3 regions of the Halomonas sp. R57-5 genome follow, and region 2 is predicted to be linked to each of the others. Evidence: predicted binding sites of a transcription regulator. Region 2 holds the regulator's gene; each other region holds the start of a gene.
What was found. The regulator sigma-54, encoded in region 2, starts transcription at its own class of promoters, with help from an activator protein. The targets are predictions, from matches to a motif close to TGGCACNNNNNTTGCTNT.
Positions count from the first base shown of each region.

Region 1: a site for sigma-54 is predicted at 1,450-1,467, ahead of speB (agmatinase). Genes of this name have one in related genera too.
Region 3: a site for sigma-54 is predicted at 882-899, ahead of HALO_RS03675 (DUF3305 domain-containing protein). Genes of this name have one in related genera too.

Region 1 is NZ_LN813019.1:876,125-878,393, reverse strand. It holds gene HALO_RS03970 (YjiH family protein) at 1-319, opposite strand, end outside; gene speB (agmatinase) at 423-1,373, opposite strand; gene HALO_RS03960 (sigma-54 interaction domain-containing protein) at 1,596-2,269, shown strand, end outside.
Region 2 is NZ_LN813019.1:3,191,357-3,193,625, forward strand. It holds gene lptB (LPS export ABC transporter ATP-binding protein) at 1-392, shown strand, start outside; gene HALO_RS14755 (RNA polymerase factor sigma-54) at 557-1,969, shown strand; gene hpf (ribosome hibernation-promoting factor, HPF/YfiA family) at 2,068-2,269, shown strand, end outside.
Region 3 is NZ_LN813019.1:814,857-817,125, reverse strand. It holds gene HALO_RS03680 (DUF3306 domain-containing protein) at 1-317, opposite strand, end outside; gene HALO_RS03675 (DUF3305 domain-containing protein) at 314-754, opposite strand; gene HALO_RS03670 (formate dehydrogenase accessory sulfurtransferase FdhD) at 949-1,836, shown strand; gene mobA (molybdenum cofactor guanylyltransferase MobA) at 1,833-2,269, shown strand, end outside.

The sequences.
Region 1 (2,269 bases), 2.3 Mb from region 2:
GCCACACCGGGCCAACATGAAACATTTCGTGCAGCATGCCCTTTTTGGCCCAGGAAGGGTTAGCTAGCTTGGTGTAAATCGTCGCTACCACCGACAGGCAGAGCACAACGACAGCAATGGCCGGCAGCGCCGAGCCCAGCAAAGCCTGCAGACTATCGGCCATGAGCCCCATGCCGATATTGATGGTATCGCCCACTTGAAAAGGGACGAGAAACAGCAGCACCCCAATTAGCGATGGAATGATAAATTTCAGTAAGTGCGCGCGGGGTATCGGTGCCGACGAGGTCGGCTGTTCCGATTTAACGTTGCTATACGACATAGGGGTCACCCATTGGAAGTGATTATTGGAGGTGGCTGGCGGCGTAGCTAGGTCAGTACTTTTTTATTTAGTCGCTATTTCTTTGTTAGCCATTTGGTCGGCGTCACTCGCTGTGTTTAACGCCCGGCAGTACGCAGAGCATTTCATACAGCAGCGTGGCGCCCATCAGCGCGGTGTTGCCGCTGGGATCATAAGGKGGTGACACTTCCACTAGATCGCCGCCGACAATATTCAGCCCAGCGGCACCGCGAACCAGCTCCAATCCTTGGGTAGAGGTCAGCCCGCCCATTTCCACCGTGCCGGTGCCGGGGGCAACAGAAGGATCCAGGCCGTCGATGTCGAAACTGATGTACACCGGAATATCGCCCATCTGCTCACGCACCTCGGCCATCAAGGGCGCTAGCGAGCGATACCAGCACTCTTCGGCGGGAACGACGCGAAAGCCCTGGTCGCGACACCAGTCAAAATCTTCAGCGGCATAGCCGGTACCGCGCAGTCCGATTTGCACTACCTTTCCATGGGCCAATAAGTCCTCCTCCTGGGCGCGACGAAACGGCGTGCCGTGGGCAATTGGCTCGCCGAACATGTGCTCATTGACATCGGCGTGGGCATCAATATGAATCAGCCCCACCGGGCCGTGTTTTTTGGCCATGGCGCGAAGAATTGGCAACGTCAGGGTGTGCTCCCCACCCAGGGTCAGCGGAATGCAATCGTGCTTGAGCACGTCGTCATAGAAGGCGGTGATGATGTCGACGCTTTTTGGCAGATGAAAGGTGTTGATAGGCACGTCGCCGATATCGGCCACCTGCAGACTTTCAAAGGGCGCTGCGCGGGTCGCCATGTTGTAGGGGCGCAGCATGCGCGACTCGTCGCGAATCTGGCGCGGCCCAAGCCGCGTACCGGGGCGGTTTGAAGTACCGATATCCATGGGAATACCGATAAATGCCGCATCCAGACCCTCGGCTGTCTCTTGGGTGGGCAGGCGCATCATGGTGGCAGGGCCTGCAAAGCGCGGCATGGTGTTGCCGCCCAGGGGCTGATTAAACTCCGACATACACATCTCCTATATTTTTTGGCGGTGAGCATGGTGTAGGTATTGGCCTAGCTCTTTTCACTACTCTTCTAAAGACATTGCACAGACCATGCCAAGTCGTAGATGCCTATAAAGTGGTGGGATTAGCGACCGAACGATGCAAAAATGAATCAGCCAGGTGCTTTTTTAATTCATTCTTGAATCAAAGATTCATAAATGAATCACTCAGAGGAGTCGGCTGCGATGAGTGAAATAGATAAACGCGTGCTGCGAACCATTGTGGAGACCGCAAACGACCACTTCTTTATCGTCAGTGGCGATGGGCAAATAGTCGATATTAGCCCAGGAGCCGAAGCGGTTTACGGGGTATCCAGAGAGGAGCTGCTCTCTAGCAGTGTGCAGCAACTGCAAGCGGCCGGGGTGCTCAAGCCCTCCATCACCATGGAAGTAATGCGCACCCGTCGGCCTGCGCAGATTATGCAGGTCACCGGCACGGGCCGCCGGGTGATCGCCGAAGCCTACCCTGTATTCGTCGACGGCAAGCTGGAGCGCATTATCAGCCGCTCGCGGGACTTAACCGACTTGCAGCTATTGCAGGACGAGTATGCGCTGCTACAAAAACGCTTTAGCGAACACTTAAAGCGCAGTCAGGCAGCGCCAGACGCGGAAGAGCAGGCGTTGGATGACGCCCTGGACAATTTGCAGGTGCGCAGCAGCGTGATGCGTGAAATTGCGCTACTGCTTAAGCGGGTCGCCCCTTCGGATGCCAACGTGCTGATGCTGGGTGAATCAGGTGTGGGTAAAACCGCCTTTGCCAAGCAGCTACACCGCTGGAGCCAGCGCTGTGACGGCCCCTTTATTGACGTTAACTGTGCGGCGATTCCAGAGAATCTGTTTGAGTCCGAGATGTTTGGCTA
Region 2 (2,269 bases):
CAGGACGCGAACAGCGCCTGGAAGCGCTACTCGAAGACTTTCATATCACCCACATCCGCGACAACCTTGGCATGAGCCTTTCGGGCGGTGAGCGCAGGCGTGTAGAAATTGCCCGCTCGCTGGCCACTGACCCTGCCTTTATTTTACTGGATGAGCCCTTTGCTGGCGTCGACCCTATTTCGGTAGGCGAGATCAAAACCATCATTCGTGCGCTGAAGCAACGTCATATTGGCGTACTGATCACCGATCACAACGTGCGTGAAACCCTCGATATTTGCGATATCGCCTATATCGTTGGTGATGGGCAAATCATTGCCAGCGGTTCACCCAGTGCCATTCTCGATAATCAGAAGGTCAGAGACGTATATCTGGGTGCTGATTTTCGCCTTTAAACTGATCAGCTATGCCTACAATCACCGCCTGCCCATAAACCTATTTTTTGGTTCTGTAAATAGCGCTCTGCAACAACTTTACTACCAATGGCATGCTTATTGCACTTGCACCAGACACTCACTCGCACTAGGGTGGAGCATTCTGATTAACGAGTGGTTCTCAGATGGTCATGAAAGCTTCTCTCCAACTGCGTATCGGCACACAGCTGACCATGACGCCCCAGTTGCAACAGGCGATTGCGCTGTTGCAACTCTCGACGCTGGACCTTCGTCAAGAAATTCAGCAGGCCCTAGATGCCAATCCCATGCTGGAGCAGGAAGATGAATTTGGTGAGCAGGCTGTCAGCGAGCCTAAGGAAGAAGAGTGGTCAGAGGGCATCCCCACTGAACTCTCAGTAGATAGCGACTGGTCAGATACCTATCAAGATATGGGTAGCCAGGGCGGCAGCAGCGAAGGCCCTGATTTTGAGCGTCAGGCAGCCGGGCAGAGCCTGCATGGGCACCTACTATGGCAGCTTGCCATGACCGACTTTAGCGCCCGCGAACAGCTTGTCGCAGAGAGCTTAATCGACGCGCTCGACGCCAACGGCTACTTAACCCAGCCGCTTAACGATATTCGTGAGGGCCTGCGTGCCCAGGGCATTGACGGGCTTAGCCAACGCGAGGTAGAAACCATTCTGCTCAAACTCCAGCAGTTTGAGCCAACCGGTATCTTTGCCCGCGACCTGCGTGAATGCCTGATGCTGCAGCTCGCCGCCCTGCCCGATGATACGCCGCTACTGGTTCCCGCCCGCCGCCTAGTGCGGCAGTTCCTCGAAGCGCTTGGTAAGGATGACATGCGCCTGCTAAAGCGCCGCCTGGGGCTCGATGACCAACAGCTGGCCGATGTTATCCTACTTATTCGCAGCCTCGACCCCCGCCCAGGCAGCGCCTACGGCGACACCGATGACAGCTATGTAACCCCCGACCTGGTCGTCCGCCACGACCACGAAGGCTGGCATTTAGAACTCAACCCAGAGGCCCTGCCACGGCTGCGCATTCAGCCCGACTACGCCAGTTTGATTAAGCGTGCGGACAAAAGCGATGACAACCAGTTTCTCAAAGAGCACCTACAGGAAGCGCGCTGGCTGATTAAGAGCCTCTCGAGCCGTAACGATACGCTGCTACGCGTGGGGCGCGAAATCATCACCCGCCAGATTGGCTTTTTAGAGCACGGCGAAGAAGCCATGAAACCGCTGATACTGGCCGATATTGCCGAAGCTGTGGAGATGCACGAATCGACGATTTCACGGGTCACGACGCAAAAATATATCCATACCCCCCGGGGCGTGTTCGAGCTCAAGTACTTTTTCTCAAGTCAGGTGAGCGGTCAAGATGGCGACAGTCACTCCAGCACCGCCATCCGCGCGCGACTCAAGAAATTGATTCAAGAGGAGCCACCCGGCAAGCCGCTCTCAGACAGCCGCCTAGTCACGCTATTAGGCGAAGGAGGGATTCAAGTAGCGCGGCGTACGGTGGCTAAATATCGCGAGGCCATGGGCATTCCTTCCTCCAGTGAGCGACGTCGTTTACGCTAGGTTCTGTCGACGTTGCAGCGAATCTCTCGACAAGGGCTTTGCAACGCGGCAAAAAGGGTTACAATCGAAGTACAGTCCGATGGATAAGGAGCACGTCAATGCAAGTAAATATCACTGGTCATCACGTAGAACTGACTGACGCCTTGCGTGACTATGTCAACGAAAAGCTTGAGCGTGTAGAGCGCCATTACGACAATATAACCACGGTGCAAGTCACCTTATCAGTGGAGAAAGAGCGCCAGCAGGCCGCTTGTACGCTGCACGCCGCAGGTGCTGACTTACATGCGGAAGCCCTCGACA
Region 3 (2,269 bases), 2.4 Mb from region 2:
TAGTTGCCGGTTGCCCATAGCCGTTTCAATGCTTGCCTGCGTAAAGGGCCACTGACTCCCGGTGCCATAAAGGCGCTGAAGTCACTGCCCGCGGCCAATGTATCCGGGTCAGGCAAGGTATGATCGAGGCTGCCTGGTTCTGGCGCTCGTTTTGGTTCTTGCGGTGTTTCAGATGCGGGTTGCGGCTGCTCGGCCTCATGATAAGCCGCAGCATCCGACTCCACSGACGCTTCATCACTGGGTGCGCCCGCGGTTGGCTCGKCCTTTTGCGTTGGTATATTACGCTTCAGCCGCGACCAGCGCTCTAAACGACTCATTCTGGCTGCTCCTTAGTGGGCATCTCTTTGGCGCGCCCTGCCCCTTTACGCTTTTTCTTGCGCATCTCCAGCGGCGCCTCGCCATGACGGGCAAGGTAGCTCTCAATCCATACCTGAATAGCCATGGGCATTGGCGATTCCAGCACCTGCTGTTCGCCATCCATCCAGCCCGCCGCGACGTCCTGGCTGGCGGTGATCGCATCCGGCTTGGGCGTTTGGCCGGTAAAGCCCGCACGCACAAATAGCCGTGGCGTCTTAGAGGTTAGGTTGAAACGGTAGGCTGCACGCTCTGTCATCGACAGCTGCAGATTAAGTACATTCTCGCCCTGGTCGCCCAGTGTAAGCTCAACAATACGCCACTGGGTCAGCGTAAAACTTTTCACCTGCTTGGGCTCGGCCACCAAGGTAATACTGATTGGGCGTAGGTTATCACTCATATATTTAAAAACCCTGAACCTTGAATGGATGGCATTTGAAAGACCAATACTTGTTAGCATAGTACTTATTTGGATAGTACTTATGAGGATGGTACTTATTAGGATAGCGCTTGAATGGGTAGACAAGTAAGCATCTCCAGCGCCATCATCGTCAACCCTGTCGTTTTGCGAGAACCATTTCGCGAGGATTACCCATGCCTGCCCTTCAGCCCACCCTGCAGATAAGCCGAGCCCGCTTACCGGCCACCACCGAGATTAGTATCGTTGACGAGTATGGCTATGCACGCCAGCAGGCGATCGCCGCTGAAAGAGCGCTGACGGTGTACCTCAACAAACGTGAAATTGTCACGCTGATGACACTGGGCGACGATCCGGAAGCCTTAGTCGTGGGCTATCTGCGCAATCAAGGGCTATTGCGTGCAGCCAACGATTTACAGGCAGTGCAGGTCGACTGGGACGTCGAAGCGGCGGTAGTGATTACTCGTCACCTGCCCGAAGATTTAGAAGCACGCTTAAGCACCCGCACGGTCACCACCGGCTGCGGTCAGGGCACGGTATTTGGCAAACTGCTCGACCAAACCGCGCTGACGGCGCTGCCTGATACCCAACTGGCTCAATCCACGCTCAATCAACTGCTGCAAAACCTTAACGCCTACAATGAGACGTATCGCAGCGCCGGGGCCGTTCACGGCTGCGCGCTCTGCCATCAAGCCAACGTGCTTGATTTTGTAGAGGACGTGGGGCGGCATAACGCGGTGGATACCTTAGCGGGACGCCAGTGGTTGCAGCAGGCGGACAGCGCCAGCGCAGATATCTTCTACACCACCGGACGACTAACCTCCGAGATGGTGCTGAAAGTGGCGCAAATGGGTATTAGCGTGCTGGTATCGCGCTCCGGCGTTACTCAAAAAGGCGTTGAGCTGGCCGAGCGCTTTGGGGKGATGCTGATCGCCCGCGCCAAAGGCCGCCACTTCCAGGCGATCAATACCCACAACCGCTTAACGCTGGACGCTATTCCAGCGAAGCCATCGCATGCCCGGTCATCTAGCCAAGCAAGCTTAACAAAAGAGACAAGCCCATGATTCCTACCCACGAACTCACCGGCATGATTCTCGCAGGCGGCGAAGGTCGCCGGATGGGCGGTCGCGACAAAGGGCTTGAGCCGTTCGCGGGCCTGCCACTCGTCGGCCATGTAGTGAAACGCCTTAAAGACCAGGTAGCCGAGCTGCTGATTAATGCCAACCGAAATGCCGACGCCTACCAGTTTTTTGCTGATCGTGTGATTGCTGATCAAGTAATGGACGATGAGGAAGGCGGCTTTAAAGGCCCGTTGATGGGCATCTATAGTGGCTTAAGGGCGGCAAAAACCCCCTGGTTACTGGTGACCCCCTGTGATTCTCCCGCCCTACCCGATGATTTAGTGGCGCGCATGGTAGAAGGTATTGCGTCTGAGCACGGCGAGCATGACATCGCCGTAGCCTTTGACGGTGAACGACTGCACCCCGTCGTTGCGTT